2 regions of the Micromonospora sp. ATLC20 genome follow, and region 1 is predicted to be linked to the other one. Evidence: riboswitches for the same ligand, from Rfam matches in the RefSeq annotation. Region 1 holds a riboswitch; the other holds the start of a gene.
The links. Region 1 has a riboswitch for cobalamin ahead of metE (5-methyltetrahydropteroyltriglutamate--homocysteine S-methyltransferase). Riboswitches for the same ligand answer to the same signal wherever they lie in the genome.
Positions count from the first base shown of each region.

Region 2: it holds a riboswitch for cobalamin, as region 1 does, so the genes downstream of both, AC2CHG_RS06120 (ribonucleoside-diphosphate reductase subunit alpha) here and metE (5-methyltetrahydropteroyltriglutamate--homocysteine S-methyltransferase) in region 1, are expected to answer to the same signal.

Region 1 covers NZ_JBXUOV010000014.1:49,131-57,716, forward strand. The annotation lists gene AC2CHG_RS05645 (cellulose binding domain-containing protein) at 1-1,022, opposite strand, end outside; gene metE (5-methyltetrahydropteroyltriglutamate--homocysteine S-methyltransferase) at 1,144-3,393, opposite strand; cobalamin riboswitch at 3,510-3,728, opposite strand; gene AC2CHG_RS05655 (beta-1,3-glucanase family protein) at 3,933-5,525, opposite strand; gene AC2CHG_RS05660 (hypothetical protein) at 5,692-6,132, shown strand; gene AC2CHG_RS05665 (tetratricopeptide repeat protein) at 6,198-7,901, opposite strand; gene AC2CHG_RS05670 (polysaccharide pyruvyl transferase family protein) at 8,156-8,586, opposite strand, start outside.
Region 2 covers NZ_JBXUOV010000016.1:34,084-42,669, reverse strand. The annotation lists gene AC2CHG_RS06135 (acyl-CoA thioesterase) at 1-460, shown strand, start outside; gene AC2CHG_RS06130 (LysE family translocator) at 464-1,087, shown strand; gene AC2CHG_RS06125 (PrsW family glutamic-type intramembrane protease) at 1,122-1,937, opposite strand; cobalamin riboswitch at 2,057-2,271, shown strand; gene AC2CHG_RS06120 (ribonucleoside-diphosphate reductase subunit alpha) at 2,386-4,782, shown strand; gene AC2CHG_RS06115 (ribonucleotide-diphosphate reductase subunit beta) at 4,773-5,801, shown strand; gene AC2CHG_RS06110 (MFS transporter) at 5,823-7,058, opposite strand; gene AC2CHG_RS06105 (condensation domain-containing protein) at 7,097-8,536, opposite strand; gene AC2CHG_RS06100 (glycosyltransferase) at 8,551-8,586, opposite strand, start outside.

The DNA.
Region 1 (8,586 bases):
GGGCTGCCGGTGTAGACGTAGCAGGCGTCGCTCAGCACGACCCGCACCGCGTTGACGCCGCGGGCCCGCAGCGCGCCCACTGACGCGTCGTCGACCGGGCCGTCCCAGCGGATCGGTCCCCATGCGCACTCGCCGGGCGCGGCCGACCGGATGATTCCGCGTGGCCGGTACGGCCTCGGATCCGCGGTGACGGTGAGGATGCGGTTGCCGAACGCCTTCAGCGCGGGTGCGGCGCCGGGTGCCTGCGGCGGGAGTACCCGGATGCCGCGGACCTCGGCGGTGGCCTGGGCGCCGCTGCTGTCGTAGGCGGTGGCGGTGAGCCGGGTGCCGCTGTTCGGCGGCACGCCACGCCAGTCGAACGCGTACGGCGCGGTGGTGTCCACGGCGAGCAGCGTGCCGCGCTCGCGGAACTCGACCCGCTCGATTCGCCGGCCGGGCGCCGCCGCGGCCTCCGCACGGATCGGGATGACGCCCGGCGCGGCGAAGAAGTCGTTGGGCAGGGGCGAGGTGAGCGCCACCGACGGCCCGCCAGGCAGTGGGCTGGGCCGCGGGCTCCCCGAGGCCGGCGGCGGCGACGAGCCGGTCGGGTCGGCGACGTCCGCGTCGCACGACTGGCCGTTCAACACCCAGTCGGTCGGTTCGGGGTCGGCACCCTGGTAGTTGCCGCCGAACCGCACAGTCACCGAGGCGCCGGTCGGCAGCGTGGAGCCTGCCGGCGGACGGAGCGTGGTCATCGGGTACATCTCGCCACTGCCGAGCGTGTATCCGTCCGGCAGCCGATCGAGGCCCATGGTGATCGTTTGACCGCCCGCCTGCCGGAACCGCAGCCACCAGTCGGTGACGGGAGAGCCCAGGTTGGTGACGGTGAGCTCGGCCCAGAAGCCGCTGGACCACTCCCGGGTGATCGTGTAGTCCACCGTGCATGCCGTCGCGGCGTAGGCCGGCCGCAGCACCATCGTCGTGGCCCCGCCGACGACGACCGCGGCGGCTGTAGCCAGCGCGAAGATCCTGCGTCGCATCATGCCCCCCGCACATCGACACACATCACTTCATGCAGCCTCGGCGCTCGGGGCACGGTCTGTCAAGGGCTGAACCGGGTCCGGGCCGGGCGGAACGGCGCGGCGTTCCGCCCGGCCCGCCGACTCAGCGTCCGCGCAGCTCGACCGCGGCGGCGACCAGGTGCTGGAGGGACGCCTCGACCTCGGGATAGCCGCGCGTCTTGAGGCCGCAGTCGGGGTTCACCCACAGCCGCTCGGCCGGCACCGCGGCCACGGCCCGGCGCAGCGCGCCGACGACCTCGTCGTGGGACGGCACCCGGGGTGAGTGGATGTCCCAGACGCCGGGCCCCACACCCCGGCGGTATCCGATCGCGGCGAGGTCGTCGAGGACCTCCATCCGGGAGCGGGATGCCTCGATGCTTGTGACGTCGGCGTCGAGGGCGTCGATGGACGTGATCACCTCCCCGAACTCCGAGTAGCACAGGTGGGTGTGGATCTGGGTGTCGTCGGCGACTCCGCAGGTGGCCAGGCGGAACGCCCCGACTGCCCAGTCCAGGTACGCCTTCTGGTCCGCCCTGCGCAGTGGCAGCGTCTCACGCAGCGCCGGCTCGTCGACCTGGATGACCCGGACACCGGCTGCCTCGAGATCACGGCACTCGTCGCGCAGCGCGAGCGCGACCTGGTCCGCGGTGTCTGCCAGTGGCTGGTCGCTGCGGACGAACGACCAGGCCAGGATCGTGACCGGGCCGGTGAGCATGCCCTTGACCGGCCGGTCGGTCAGCGACTGCGCGTAGGTGGACCAGTTGACGGTCATCGGCGCCCTGCGTGCCACGTCGCCGTAGATGACGGGCGGACGCACGTATCGGGAGCCGTAGGACTGGACCCAGCCGTGTTCGGTGGCGGCGAACCCGTCCAGCTGCTCGCCGAAGTACTGGACCATGTCGTTTCGTTCCGGCTCGCCGTGCACGAGCACGTCCAGACCCAGCCGCTCCTGAAGCCGGACGACGTGCTCGACCTCGGCGCGCATACGCCGGGTGTAGGCGGTGTCGTCGAGGCGGCCGGCTCGATGCTCGGCACGCGCGCGGCGCAGCTCGTCGGTCTGCGGGAACGATCCGATGGTCGTGGTCGGCAAGGGCGGCAGATTCAGCCGGGCCTGCTGTGCCGCCGCTCGCTCCGGGTACGCGCCGCGCTGCCGATCTGTGGCGCGCAGTGCGGCGAGCCGGCCGCGTACGGTGTCGTCGCGCCATGCGGCGGGGGTGGGCGGCAGCGGCTCGGGCAGGGACGTGGTGCCGTTGCGCAGCGCGCGGCCGAGCCGAACGACCTCATCGACCTTCTGCCGGGCGAAGGCGAGCCGCTGAACCAACGCCGGGTCGAGAGCGGCCTCGGCGGACAGGTCCTCCGGCACGTGCAGCAGCGAGCACGAGGTGGACACGGCGACGTGGTCGGCGAGGGCGGTGACGGCGGCACCAGCCGCCACGGCGGCGCGCAGGTCGGTACGCCAGACGTTGCGGCCGTCGACGAGGCCGGCCACGATCGTCTTGCCGCGCAGCGGTCCCGCACCGGCCAGCCGCCGCAGGTTGCCGGGCCCGGCCACCAGATCCACGCCGACCGCTTCGACCGGCGTGTCGAGCAGGGCGGGCAGCGCGTCACCGAGCTCGCCGAAATAGGTGGCGACGAAGATCGCCGGCCGCTGTTCCACCGCGCCGAGCCGGGTGTACGCCTCCCGCAGCGCGTCGATCTCGGCGGCGCTCCGGTCGGCGACGTAGGCGGGTTCATCCAGCTGCACCCATCGCACGCCCGCCGCGGCGAGGGATCGCAGGATGTCGGCGTACACGTCGACCAGGTCGGTCAACCGGTCGAACGGTTCGCCGCGCGCCTCGGTGGGCTTGGCCAGCAGCAGGAATGTGGCCGGCCCGACCAGCACCGGCCGGCTGTCGATTCCCAGCTCGCGGGCCTCACGGTACTCGCGCAGCGCCTTGTCGGGATTCGCCGCGAAGGCGGTGTCGGAGCCGATCTCGGGAACCAGATAGTGGTAGTTGGTGTCGAACCACTTCGTCAGTTCGAGCGCCGGCTCGGCATCGACGCCCCGGGCCATGGCGAAGTAGGTGCCGAGATCGCCGAGGCCGAGACGGGCGAACCGGTGCGGGATCGCGCCGACGGCGACGGCCGTGTCCAGCACGTGGTCATAGTAGGAGAACGTGTTGGACGGGATCGCGTCCAGGCGCGCGTCGCGCAGCGTCCGCCAGACCTTCGCCCGTAGCGCGGCAGAGGTCGCCGCCAACTCCTCGGCGTCGATCCGGCCCGCCCAGTAGGCCTCGACGGCCTTCTTGAGTTGCCGGTTGCCCCCGATACGCGGATAGCCCAGCACGGTGCTCTGACCGAATGCGGTACTCATGGAGATCCCTTCCCTCGAAGCACACGAGGCCGATCGGGGCGGGGAGGGAAGGGGTACAGGCGGCGTACCGGCTTCCGCACCGGCCGTCCCGAGCGACCGTCGGCGGCGCACACCGGACGGTGCGCGCGGTGCGGGCAGGTCTTCGGACTCGCGGGCGCGACCGGATCCACCCGGTCACCTACTGGCCGTCGCTTCCCAGACCTCACGGTCCAGTGCTTCGATGACGGCTGTCGTTCCCACTCACCGCTGCGGGGCAGTCCCGGACTCACACCGGGTTCCCTCTTACGACGCCATACCCGTCACGGGCGCGGCGAACCAGCACCGTTGTCTATCGTATGGGGCGGTGAGCCGACGTGGTCGGCGCGTCCGTCCTGCGGGACGGCGAGCCGTCGCGGGGCCCAAGCCCGGTCGCGGAGGCCGGCGTCCCGTTGGGACAACGGCCTCCGCCGGCTCGCCCGGTGCTTGACGCGCGTCGTCCGTCGCGCTGGCGGGTGGCGGGAGCGACTCGCGGTCGGCCCCCGCCCCCGTCGCAGGGCCGGTCAGCCCTTGCGCCACTTCTGGTTGGCCGTGCCCCCGCAGTCCCAGAGCTGGAGCCTCGCGCCGTCGTTGCCGTTCCAGTCCTTGATGTCGACGCACTTGCCAGCCTGGAGGTTGACCAGGTCTCCGGCCGCGTTCAGGGTGAACTGCTGCGCGCCGGTGCCGTTGCAGGTGTAGAGCTGCACCGTCGCCCCGTTCGCGGTGGACCCGGCGTCGATGTCCATGCACTTGTTGTTCTGGCTCTTGAGCGCCGTGCCGCTGAACGTCCACTTCTGCGCGTTGGTGTTGTTGCAGTTCCACATCTGCAGCGGCGCGCGGTCGACGAAGTTGGAGCTCGGCACGTCGATGCACTTGTTGTTCCAGTTGCTGACCACTGGCACCCCGGTGGCCGGGGTGCCGCCGCCACCGCCGGTGAACGGGCTGAGGATCAGTCCGGCCGAACGGGGGTCGCCGTCGTGCACCAGCGACTCGAATCCGCCGACGTCGTCGAAGGCGAACGCGTACGCCCGGCCGTCGGTCATGTTGGCGTGGATCAGTCGGGCGTACTGGTTGGTGGGGTTGCTGCGGTAGAAGTCGGCGGCGTTCGTGCTGGGCTGGGTGTCGATGGTGCCGAGTGTGCCGCGGTTGAGGGCGGCGCAGAGCGTACGCGAGATCGGGCCGACCACCTGGTCGTTCGGCGCGGGCAGGTCGCCGTCGCAGCCCCAGACGCTGGCCGAGGAGGGCCGGTTGAAGGAGGCGACGACCTGGCCGCTGCCGTTGGTGAAGGTCATGGTGTTGCCCGAGGTACGGCCGTAGTACCGGATGGCCGGCTGGTCGGCGAAGGGCGCCACGGTCAGGGTCTTCGTGGTGTACGCGTTCCACGCGGACGCGATGTACGAGTCCAGGTACGTGGTGCTGAGCAGACCGGCCCCGGCCGCCTTGCCCGGAGCCAGGACGCGCAGCACGGTCCCGTCGGAGCGGGTGTGGACGGTGCCGGCCCAGCCCGGCTGCGCCCGGATCCCGTCGATGACCGCGTTGCGTCCGTTGGCCACCACGTCGCCGGTGCGCTTGGTGACGCCGTTGGCGCCGGTCACGGTGACCGCGTGCGGGATGGCGAACATGTCGACCTGGGAGCTGTTGAGCCACAGCCCGGAGTCGTTGTAGGTGAACTCGCTCCAGTCGAACAGGATGTCGCGGTTCGCGTCACCGGCCGCCCAGGGCGCGGGCTGCACCAGTCCGTCCGGGGTGAGGAAGAACGTCAGCTTCTGCCCGAGGGAGAAGTAGGCCCGGCCGGAGAAGCCGCGGGGGAACTGGATCGTGGTGCTGCCGCCGTTGCCGGGGCCCGGTATGGAGACGTCCGGCGCGGGTGACGGCGGGATCTGCCCGCCGGTCCACGGCACGAAGGCACCGCCGGAGGTGACGTAGCCGAGCCGGCCGGAGGACAGCTGGACGCCGATGACGTAGAGGTAGACCGGGTCGCTGCGGCCGGTGGTGTTGGTGACGGTGACCGGTAGCAACGCCGGTCCGACCGCCTGGGCGGGCGTGGCGACGACGGCGCCGGTGAGCCCGGCGAGCAGGGCGGACGCGGCGGCGAGCAGCCTTCTTCGGAGACGCATGGCGACACCTCGCTGGAGACAGGGGGACGGGAGAGCGCTCTCTCGGCAGGGTCCAATTGTTAATATTGTTTGTCAATAGGTGGTTGCCTATGGATTGGGGCCACCGTGAAGGTCACCGGTTGATTAAGATCCACTCCGGAACAGTCGACTGTGGATTGGGTAGTTCATGAGACGCATGCTTTCGGCGCTGACCGCGCTGGTGACCGTCGCGGCCGGCCTGACTGTCGGCGCCCCCGCCGCCCACGCGGCCGGCTCCTGCTCGGGGACCATCACCTACAGCCAGGTGCAGTCGTCCGGGCTCGGTGAACTGGTGATCTACTACAACAGCAGCAACGGCGGCACCAACAGCGCCTGCTTCTACCACCGCGGCGCGGCGTACGGGAAGTCGGCGCCGACCTTCGTGCAGATCTACCGCTGCGCGGAGCGGTCGGGCGAGGGCGCGCACTGCACCCGGTCGGGCGGCGCGGACACCAATTCCGGTGACTTCAGCTATTACGCCGGCCCGGTCGCCGTCACCGGCACGGCGAACTACTGCGTCGAGGCGGTCGGCTACATCGGATGGGCCGGTCAGCGCCACCAGATCTACAGCCGCCGCCAGGGCTGCTGAGCCCACTCCCCTTCCCCGGACCGGGGCCGGCGCACGACGAGCGCCGGCTCCCCGGCCGGGCCGGGTCAGACGGCCAGCGCCCGGCGGCACCGGGCGAGTTCCGCCCGCAGATCCCGCCGTAGGGCCCGGTCCAGGCCGGGCTGGGCGAGCGCCCGGGCGAAGTCGCGGGCCGCCTCGTCCCACCGGCCCAGCCGGGCCAGGGCCGTACCCCGGTTGTAGCGCGGCACGGGAGCCTCCGACAGCGCCACCGCCCGGTCCAGGTCGGCGAGCGCGGCGGCCACGTCGCCGCGCTCGAACCGGGCGGCGGCCCGATTCGTCCACGCCTCCACCAGCTCGGGGTCACCGCTCAGGGCCCGGGTGAGCAGTTCGTCGGCCTCGGCGGCCCGGCCACGCTCGGCGAGGACCAGGCCCAGGGTGCACAGCAGCGCGGGCTCCTGCGGAGCGCCGGCCAGCCCGGCCCGCGCGCCCGCCTCGGCGGCGTCCAGCGCGCCGCGCTCCACGTGCAGGTTGACCAGGGCGATCCGGGCGTCGAGGTGCCCCGGTTCGATGGCGAGCACCCGCTCCAGGTCGGCGCGCGCCCGCTCGGGGCGGCCCCGCTCCTGCTGGAGCGCGGCCCGGTTGTAGTACGCCTCGGGCAGGTGCGGTCCCAGCCGGATGGCGGCGTCGTAGTCCCTGATCGCGGCTCGGGTCCGGCCCGCCGCCCGGTAAAGGGCGGCGCGGTCCACGTAGTACTCGCAGTTGCCGGGGTCGTGGGCGATCACGGTGTCCAGGTCGGCCAGCGCCCGCGCCGGGTCGCCCAGCGCGAGGTACACCTGCGCCCGGTTGTGGCGCAGCCGGGCCAGGTCCTGCGGGCGTTCACCGGGACCGAGCGCGGCCGTCAGCCGGGCCAGCCCGTCGTCCACGAGCCGCAGCGCCCGGTCGGGCCGGCCCGCCCGGCTGTCCAGCAGCGCCAGGCCCTGCTCGTAGAAGACCGTCGACAACAGCCGCTGGCGTGGGTCGGCCAGCTCGGTGGCGAGGTACAGCGCCCGCTCCAGCCACTGCCGGGCCAGCGCCGGGTCCTGGTCGGCCGCCGGCAGGTGCCGGGCGTGCAGCATGGCGGTGGCGTACGCCGCCGACATCGTGATCTTCGGATCGTCGGTGGCGGCCCGCGCCTCGTCGTAGAGGTCGAGCGCCTCGGCGGCCCGGTTCAGGGCCGCCAGGGCGGTGGCCAGGCCGGTGGTGAACGCCCACCAGTGCCGCAGGTCGCCGTCGGGGGTGACCGCCGCCCGCCCGCGCCGGGCGACCCGGGCCGCGTGGTGGTAGTAGCCGCTGGCCAGGCTGTCGCCCAGGGCCCGCCGCAACGCCTGCGGGGTGCGCTCGTCGGGCGCCGGGTCGGGGGCACCGTCGTCGCGCAGGTCGAGGCGCACCGGGGAAGGCCCGAGCCGGCGGGCCAGCGCGCCCAGCAGTTCGGCCGTCGTCTCGTCGGCGCTGGCGACGTGATCGAACCGGACGGTCACGGGCCGCCGGAGCGTGCCGGCCCAGGCTGCCACCAGCTCCGCCGCGCCGTAGGCCAGACAGGCGGTACGACGGGCCGGGTGGAAGCGGATCGGCTCCTCCTCGGCGGCCGGCCGGGCCGCCGGATCGAGCCGGGGAACGATCGCGTGCAGTTCGACCGCGTGCCGGGCCGCCAGGCGGGGCCGGTCGGCGGCGACGCGACCGAGGAAGGCCGAGACCCCGGCGTACGGTCCGTGCTCGCGGTGGCAGTCGTAGCGCTCCGCGCCGTCCGTCACCGCAGGGCCCGGCGCCGCAGGGGCGGGCGCCCGGGAGCGCCCGCCGGGCCGGCAGTTACCAGCACCACTCGATCCACAGCCGGCGTGCGCCGGACACCAGACGGAGTGCAGTCGTGCGACGGATGGTCATCGTCCTCATAGGAACCTCCGATGTGATGCACCTCAGGGCTGGCCCAGAGCGTAATGCCGGTCGATGGGAATAAGAAGGGTTCTCGCGATTCGCGGCCGGCGAAGCCTGCGCAGGCGTACGACGGTCAGCGCGACAGCATCCGGCGGACCCGGCCGCCCACCGCCTGCTTGACCTGCTCGCGCAGTGGCTGCGCGCGGCGTGCCTTGAGCTTCTGCTGCAGCGCCTGGTTCTCGTCCCGCAGCCACTGCATGCGCGCCAGCAGTTCCTCGGCGGTGTAGGCGGAGGCCGGCCGGACCGCCGGCGGGTAGACGGTTCGGCGGACCTGCTCGTCGAAGCGGGTGGCGCTGTCCCCGTCGGCGAACGACAGGCCGAGGTCGTGCCTGGCGAGGAACGCGGTGATCCGCGCGAACCGCTCCTTGTGGCCCTCGTTCAGGGCCGTGTAGTCGGCTTCCTCGTAGAGCTGGGCGGCGTCGACGTCGGCCGGCACGTCGCGCATCAACCGGTGCGGGATGTCGAAGTAGCGGGCCAGTTCCAGGGTGCGCGAGTCGTGTGCGA
Region 2 (8,586 bases), on a different contig from region 1:
CCTGTCGCAGATCATGGACCAGCACCACACCAACCTGATGGGCACGGTCCACGGCGGGCGCATCCTCAACCTGATCGACTCGGTCGCCGGGGTGGTCGCCGCCCGCCACTCCGACGGACCGGCCGTCACCGCCGCCATCGACGAGACCGCGTTCCTGCGCGCGGTACGCGTCGGGGACGTAGTGCACGTGGACGCCCGGATCACCTGGGCCGGCCGCAGCTCGATGGAGGTGGCGGTGAAGGTCAGCGCGGACCGGTGGGACCGCGCGGTGCCGCCGGTGGACGTGGCGACCGCGCACCTGGTGATGGTGGCGGTGGACGACGACGGGCAGCCCCGGCCGGTGCCGCCGCTGCACACCGAGACCGACGGCGACCGGCGGCGCTACCGGGAGGCGCAGATCCGGCGCGAGCACCGGCTGGCGCTGCGCCGGGCGCTGCTCGACGGCGCCGGGGAGGGCTGAGCGGTGCTCGGACTGTCGGCCGCCACGCTCGCCGGTTACCTGGCCGCGATCGTGGTGCTCATGCTCACCCCGGGGCCGGACATGATGTTCGTGCTCGCCAACGCCACCCGGTACGGCGCCCGGGCGGGCGCGGTGGCCGCGCTCGGGGTCGCCGCCGGGGAGGCGGTGCACGTCGCCGCCGTGGTGGCCGGGCTCGCCACCGTCATCGCCGCGTCCCCGGTGCTGTTCACCGCGATCCGGTGGGCCGGTGCGGCGTACCTGATCGTGCTGGGCCTGCGGGCGTTGCGCGGCACGGGCCGGCCCGGCGCGCGTGCGGACCGGCCGGACGGCGGCGCCGGGCGGGCGTTCCGGCGCGGACTGCTGACGAACCTGCTCAACCCGAAGATGATCCTGTTCAGCGTGGCGTTCCTGCCGCAGTTCGTCCGGCCCGAGGCGGGCCCGGTGGCGGCGCAGCTGGTGCTGCTCGGGGCGCTGTTCGTCGCGGTGCAGCTCGCCGTGGACCTGGCGCTCGGCGTGGGCGCCGGACGGTTCGCCGGGCGGTGGGGCGACAGCCGCTGGTCGCGGCGCGTCGACCGGCTCTGCGCTGTCGCCTTCGTCGCGCTCGGCGTCCGGCTGGCCGTCGGCTGACGGCCGGGCTGAGCCGGACGGCCGGCCGCCCGGCTCAGCCGGGATGCGCGGCCGTCTCCCGGGATGCCGGCACGACCGGCGTCCCGGACGGGGCCGGCCGCTCGCGGTCCAGGTGCAGGCGGAGCAGCACCCAGCCCAGCGACACGGCGCCGATGAACACGTACGCGGGCTGGGTGCCGAACGTGTCCCAGCAGGTGTGCAGCGTGACGGCGGCGGCGAAGGTGAGCAGGAACGCCGCCAGCTTCCGGCCGCCGGGCGCGGCGGCGAACGTGAACAGCGCGGCGGCGGTCAGCCCGGTCCAGGCCAGGTGCGCGGCGGGCGCGGTGAGACCGCGAACCAGCAGCGTCCGCTCGACCGCGCCGAGGTTGCCCTCCGACCCGACGAACGCGGCGAACGCGTAGCCCATGGTCTCCAGCGCGGCGAACCCGGCGCCGGAGGCGACGCCGATCACCAGGCCCTGCGCCGGGGACGGGTGCCGCCGCCACAGCAGCAGGATGCCGGCCGGCACGATCAGCTTGGCGGTCTCCTCGGCCAGGCCGACGAGCGCCATCGGCAGGACACCGAGGCGGTGCAGCGTGCCGTACTCCAGCCAGCCGGCGGCGACCACGCCGACCACGCCGCCGAGGAGCGCGGCGACGCCGACGACGGAGCCGGGGACCGGACGGCGGGCCGGCCGCCCCTGGGCGAAGGCCAGGAACGTGGCGGGCGCGACGCACGCGCCGAGCACGATCAGCGCCGGGATGAACGTGACGGTCCCGGTGCCGGCGAGTGTCTCCAGCACCAGCAGGTGAAGCCCGCCGCCGACGAGCAGGACCGCCACCCACGCCCAGCGGCGCCCGGTATTCCCCATACGCCGAGTATCGCGCCCGCCGGCCCGAGCCGGAATCGGGGGTAGGCACTGTGGACAGTGAGATCATTCCGACACGCCGACACGACATCTGGTGTTGCACACAAGCCCTCACCGCCATATATGGTGGTGCCGCAGCTGGTTCGGCCGAGCCCTCCGGGGCGGGGCCGAGGCAAGAGGGAACCCGGTGGGAATCCGGGACTGCCCCGCAGCGGTGAGTGGGAACGACAGCCGTCAACAGCACTGGGCCATCGGCCTGGGAAGCGACGGCCGGTAGGCGACCGGCGACCCCGGTCGGGCCCGCGAGTCCGAAGACCTGCCAGCGCGCCGTACGCCTCCGCGTACGGCGGCCGGAGGTCGCGCGGGACGACCGACGCCAGCAGCCGGGCCGGCCGCGCCGTGCCCGTTGGCGTCTCCCGCCGTCTCCAGACGGTGACAGCGAGGAGAGGTCATGACTGTCGTGCAGGAGAGTCCCCCGTCCGCCACCGGCGGGTCCGAGGCCCGCCGGCCGGCGATGCGGGTACGCAAGCGGGACGGCGACACCGAGCCGGTGGACGTCGGCAAGATCGTCCGGGCGGTCGAGCGCTGGGTCGCCGACCTGGACGAGGTGGACCCGCTGCGGGTGGCCACCAAGACGATAAGCGGGCTCTACGACGGGGCGACCACCGCCGAGCTGGACCGGTTGTCGATCCAGACCGCGGCGGAGCTGATCGGCGAGGAGCCGCAGTACTCGAAGCTGGCGGCGCGGCTGCTCGCCGCGTACGTGGACAAGGAGGTCCGCGGTCAGGGCGTGGCGAGTTTCAGCCAGTCGATCGCGTACGCGCACGGGCTGGGGCTGATCGGCGACGAGACGGCCGCGTTCGTGGCCCGGCACGCCCGCAAGCTCGACGACGCCGTGGACCCGGACGGCGACCTCCGGTTCGAGTACTTCGGACTGCGCACGGTCGCGGACCGCTACCTGCTTCGGCACCCGCAGTCGCGGCTGGTGGTGGAGACACCGCAGTACTGGCTGCTGCGGGTGGCCTGCGGGCTGTCCCGCACCCCGGGCGAGGCGGTCGGCTTCTACCGCCTGATGTCCAGCCTCGCGTACCTGCCCAGCTCCCCCACGCTGTTCAACTCCGGCACCCGGCACACCCAGATGTCGTCGTGCTTCCTGGTCGACTCGCCGCGCGACGAGCTGGACTCGATCTACGAGCGGTACCACCAGGTCGCGAAGCTGTCGAAGTTCTCCGGCGGCATCGGCATCTCCTGGTCGCGGGTGCGGGGCCGGGGCGCGCTGATCCGGGGCACCAACGGCCGGTCCAACGGCATCGTGCCGTTCCTCAAGACGCTCGACGCCGGGGTGGCCGCGGTCAACCAGGGCGGCCGGCGCAAGGGCGCGGCCTGCGTCTACCTGGAGCCGTGGCACCCGGACGTGGAGGAGTTCCTGGAGCTGCGGGACAACACCGGCGAGGAGTCGCGGCGTACGCACAACCTCAACCTCGCCAACTGGATCCCGGACGAGTTCATGCGCCGGGTCGAGGCCGACGGCGAGTGGTCGCTCGTCGACCCGTCGGACGCCCCGGAGCTGCCCGACCTGTACGGCGAGGCGTTCGACGCCGCGTACCGGGCGGCCGAGAAGAACGCGGTGCGCACGGTGAAGGCCCGGGACCTGTACGGGCGGATGATGCGCACGCTCGCGCAGACCGGCAACGGCTGGATGACGTTCAAGGACGCCGCGAACCGGCTGTCCAACCAGACCGGCGAGCCGGGCAACGTGATCCACCTGTCCAACCTGTGCACCGAGATCCTGGAGGTGAACGACGACGCCGAGACGGCGGTGTGCAACCTCGGGTCGGTGAACCTCGGCGCCCACGTCACCGCCGACGGCGTGGACTGGGAGCGGCTGCGCGCCACGGTCCGCACCGCTGTGGTCTTCCTCGACCGGGTGATCGACATCAACTACTACCCGGCCGAGCAGGCGGCGGCGTCGAACCCGCGCTGGCGGCCGGTCGGGCTCGGGCTGATGGGGTTGCAGGACGCGTTCTTCACGCTGCGCCTGCCGTTCGACTCGGCGCAGGCCAGGGAGCTGTCCACCCGCGTCCAGGAGGAGATCCTGCTGACCGCGCTGGAGACGTCCGCCGGGCTGGCCGAGCGGTTCGGGCCGCATCCGGCGTACCCGCAGACCCGGGCCGCGAAGGGTGACCTGCACCCGGACCTGTGGGGCGCGGAGCCGGCGCAGGCCGGACGGTGGGCGGCGCTGCGCGAGCGGATCGCCGCACACGGGCTGCGCAACTCGCTGCTGGTGGCGATCGCGCCGACCGCCACCATCGCCTCCATCGCCGGCTGCTACGAGTGCGTGGAGCCGCAGGTGTCCAACCTGTTCAAGCGCGAGACCATGTCCGGGGAGTTCCTCCAGGTCAACACGTACCTGGTGCGGGAGCTGAAGGCGCGCGGGCTGTGGACGCCGCAGGTCCGCGACCGGATCAAGCGGGCCGAGGGCTCGGTGCAGGACATCGCCGAGCTGCCCGCGCCGGTTCGGGAGCTGTTCCGCACCGCCTGGGAGCTGCCGCAGCGGGCGCTGATCGACCTGGCCGCCGCGCGGGCGCCGTTCGTCGACCAGTCCCAGTCGCTGAACCTGTTCCTGAGCGCGCCGACCATCGGCAAGTTGTCCTCGATGTACCTGTACGCCTGGAAGGCCGGGCTGAAGACCACCTACTACCTGCGTTCCCGTCCCGCCACCCGCATCCAGCAGGCCACCGTCGCGCCGGTGCTCGCCCCGGTCTCCGGCGTGGTCTCCGCCGTGAGCGACGACGAGGCGCTGGCCTGTTCCCTGGAGAACCCCGAGAGCTGCGAGGCATGCCAGTGACCACCACCGCACCGACCCGGCACATGCTGCTCGACCCCGGCATGGACCTGACCCTGCGGCCGATGCGCTACCCGCGCTTCTTCGACCGCTTCAAGGACGCGATCAAGAACACCTGGACGGTCGAGGAGGTGGACCTGCACTCCGACCTCGCCGACCTGGCGAAGCTGTCCCCCGCCGAACGGCACCTGGTGTCGCGGCTGGTGGCGTTCTTCGCGACCGGCGACACCATCGTCGCCAACAACCTGGTGCTCAACCTCTACCAGCACGTCAACTCGCCCGAGGGCCGGCTCTACCTGTCCCGGCAGCTGTTCGAGGAGGCGGTGCACGTCCAGTTCTACCTGAACCTGCTGGACACGTACGTGCCGGACGAGAAGGAACGGTTCGCCGCGTTCGCCGCGGTGGAGAACATCCCGTCGATCGCCCGCAAGGCCGAGTTCTGCTTCCGGTGGATCGACTCGATCTTCGAGCTGCGCGAGCTGCGGACCCGCGCGGACCGGCGGGCGTTCCTGCTCAACCTGATCTGCTTCGCCGCGTGCATCGAGGGCCTGTTCTTCTACGGCGCGTTCGCCTACGTCTACTTCCTGCGCTCCCGGGGCCTGCTCAACGGGCTGGCCTCCGGCACCAACTGGGTGTTCCGGGACGAGTCGATGCACATGGCGTTCGCCTTCGACGTGGTGGAGACCGTACGCGCCGAGGAGCCGGACCTGTTCGACGACGAGATGGAGAAGCAGGTGAGGGAGATGCTGGCCGAGGCGGTGGAGTGCGAGGTGGGCTTCGCCGCGGACCTGCTCGGGCAGGGCGTGCCCGGGATGTCGCTCGCGGACATGCGCGAGTACCTCCAGCACGTGGCCGACCGGCGCCTCGCAGTGCTCGGCATCGCCCCGATGTACGGCAGCGGCAACCCGTTCGCGTTCATGGAGTTGCAGGACGTGCAGGAGCTGTCCAACTTCTTCGAGCGCCGGGTGTCGGCGTACCAGGTCGGGGTGACCGGGTCGGTCACCTTCGACGACGACTTCTGACCGCCGCCCCCGCCCCGGCCGTCACGGCGGGGGCGGGACCGGGCTCTCACCGGGCAGCGCCGTCGCCCGGACCCGCCCGATCAACGCCACCACGGCGACCGCCATCACGGCCACCACCACGAACGCGCTGCGCAGGTTCAGGGCACCGGCGAGCAGGCCGATCACCGGCGCCGCGAGCAACGCGCCCGGCCACTGGCCCATCGCCACCACCGAGACGCCCTCACCGGAGGTGAGGCGCGGCTGCTCGCCGGCGAAGCCGAGCACCGTCGGGGTCACGCACGCCAGGCCGAAGCCGAGCAGTCCGAAGCCGGCCATCACCGCGGCCGGATGGGGGTACGCCACCGGCAGCGCCACACCCGCTGTGGCGACGAGCGCGGACAGCCGCACGAAGCGGATCCGCCCGAACCGGCCGGCCAGCCGGTCTCCGACCAGCCGGGCGACGGTGGCGGCGAGCGACAGACAGGTGTACGTGGCGGCGGCGAGCACCGCGGCGGCGCCCGCCACCTCGGTCGCGTACAGCGCGCTCCACTGTGCGCCGGCCATCTCGATGAACGAGGCGAGGAAGGCGATCACCGCGAGCAGCAGCAGCTGCGGGGTGAACCGGTCGCGCAGCCGTCGCCGGGCCTCGCCGTCCTTCGTCTCCTGCCGGGGCGTATCAGGCAGCCAGCGGTGCGTGCCGACCAGCAGCGCGCCCAGCAGGACGCTGGTGACCGCCATCTGCGCCGACGGGGACATCCCGATCGCCGCGGCGCCGGTGCCGCAGAGGCCGCCGGCCAGCATGCCGATGCTGAAGCCGGCGTGGAACGTGGACAGGATCGGCCGCCCGTAGCGCTTCTGCACCTCTACCGACTGGGCGTTCATCGGCGTGGCCAGCAGGTTCGCCGCGAAGCCCCAGACCGCCAGGCCGCCGACCAGCGCCACCACTGTGGTGGACGCGGCCAGCAGCGGCGCGTTGAGCAGGATCAGCGCGGCCCCGGCCAGCGCCAGCCGGCGGGTGTTGATCCGGCTGATCAGCACCGCCACCACGACCAGGGAGACCAGCTCCCCGGCGTTCGTGGCGATGTTCGCCAGGCCCCAGCCGGTGTTGCCGACGCCTACCGCGTCCCGCACCTCCGGTACGCGGGCCGACCACCCGCCGATGGCCAGGCCCATGATGACGAAGAGCAGCGCCACCGACCAGCGGGCCCGTACGGCCGAGCGTGGCACCGGCGGCGCGGGCTGCTCCGTCGTGTGCTGGTTCGTCGAGGTGTCCGTCATGGTCGTCGTACCTCTCTCCGATCGGTCCGTCGGAACTCCTACCCGATCGCGTGGTCGAGGAAGCACGCACCGTCAGGAAGGCGTACCCGCTCCGGGGTGGTGGCCGGGTCGGTGACGAGCGCCGAGACCACCGCGACGTAGTCGTCGATCAGGCCGCGTACCAGGTCGTCGCCGAACACGCCCCGGTTGCGGATCACCACGCCGCCGGCCCGGTCGTCGTCCACCACGACGATCGGCGAACCCCGCTTGACCCAGACGGGCAGGCATTCGGGCGGCACGTCGGCGGCGACCACCGGCGGCGGTGTGCCGGGCGCGGGCCGGGCGGTGATGTCGACCGGCTCCACCCGCAGCCCCGGGCAGTGCAGCACCGGCGACGCCGACGCGGCGGACTGGAACCAGGCGTCGAACAGGTGGTTGTCCGGCCAGGGGCGGATCGCCGCGAAGTCGGGGCGGACCGCCCGGGCCAGCCGGTGGAACGCGGTGGCGTGCGCGACGGCCTCGGCCAGCGAGGTGTGCGCGGCGCCTACCACCGCGCTCATCGGCGCGTCCGCCGCGACGTCGACCGGCAGGTAGACGTTGTTCGTGAACTGACCGACGAGCTGCCGGGACAACGGGCTCTCCCGGCCCAGCGTGGTGGTGCCCAGCACCACCCGGGACCGGCCGGCCCGCCGCGACAGCAGCACCAGGTACGCGGCCAGCAGCAGCACGTACGGGCTGGTGCGGGCCCGCCGGGCGGCCGGACGCAGCCGCGCGGTGACCTCCGGCGGGAACGCGAAGCGGGTGGCCACCTCGGCGCTGAGCGCGACGTCCGGCGCCGGCGGCGACGCCGGGAAGAGCTGGTACGGCTCCACCGGCCGCAGCCGGTCCCGCCAGTACGCGGCCCGGGCGGCGGCGTCGACGCCGTTGCCGGCCTGCTCCGCCTCCTGGAGCGCGGCGAGCGCGGTGGGGCCCACGCCCAGCGGCGGCTGCGGATCGGCCGCGCCGAGCCGGGCCGAGTACGCGTGGCACAGGTCCTCCACCACGACGCGGCACGACCAGCCGTCGGAGACCATGTGGAAGAAGCAGAGCGCGAGCACGTGCTCGGTCTCGGAGAGCCGGACCAGGGCGGCCCGCCACAGCGGCGCCCGGCCGGGGTCGAACGCGTCGTTGCGGTGCGCGTACGCGATCCGCTCGACCCGGGCCTGCTGCTCGGCCGGCGGCAGGCCGGACAGGTCGACGTACTCCAGCGGCGACTCGACGTGCGGCAGGATCCGCACCTCGGGCTCCACGCCGATGCTGTCGAACCGCATCCGCAGCGCGTCGTGCCGGTCCACCACGTCCTGCATCGCCTGCCGCAGCACGTCGACCCGCAGCGCGCCCCGCAGCCGGCGGAACTCCACCACCACGAGCCGTGAGGCGCCGGGGCGGGCCGGGTCGAGCGCGGTCATGAACTCCCACATCATCTGCTGGCCGGGGGCCAGCGGGTACGTCGTCGGCACCACCACTCCCTCCGTCAGGCCGCCACCGGCGCGACCGGCCGGCGGTCCGC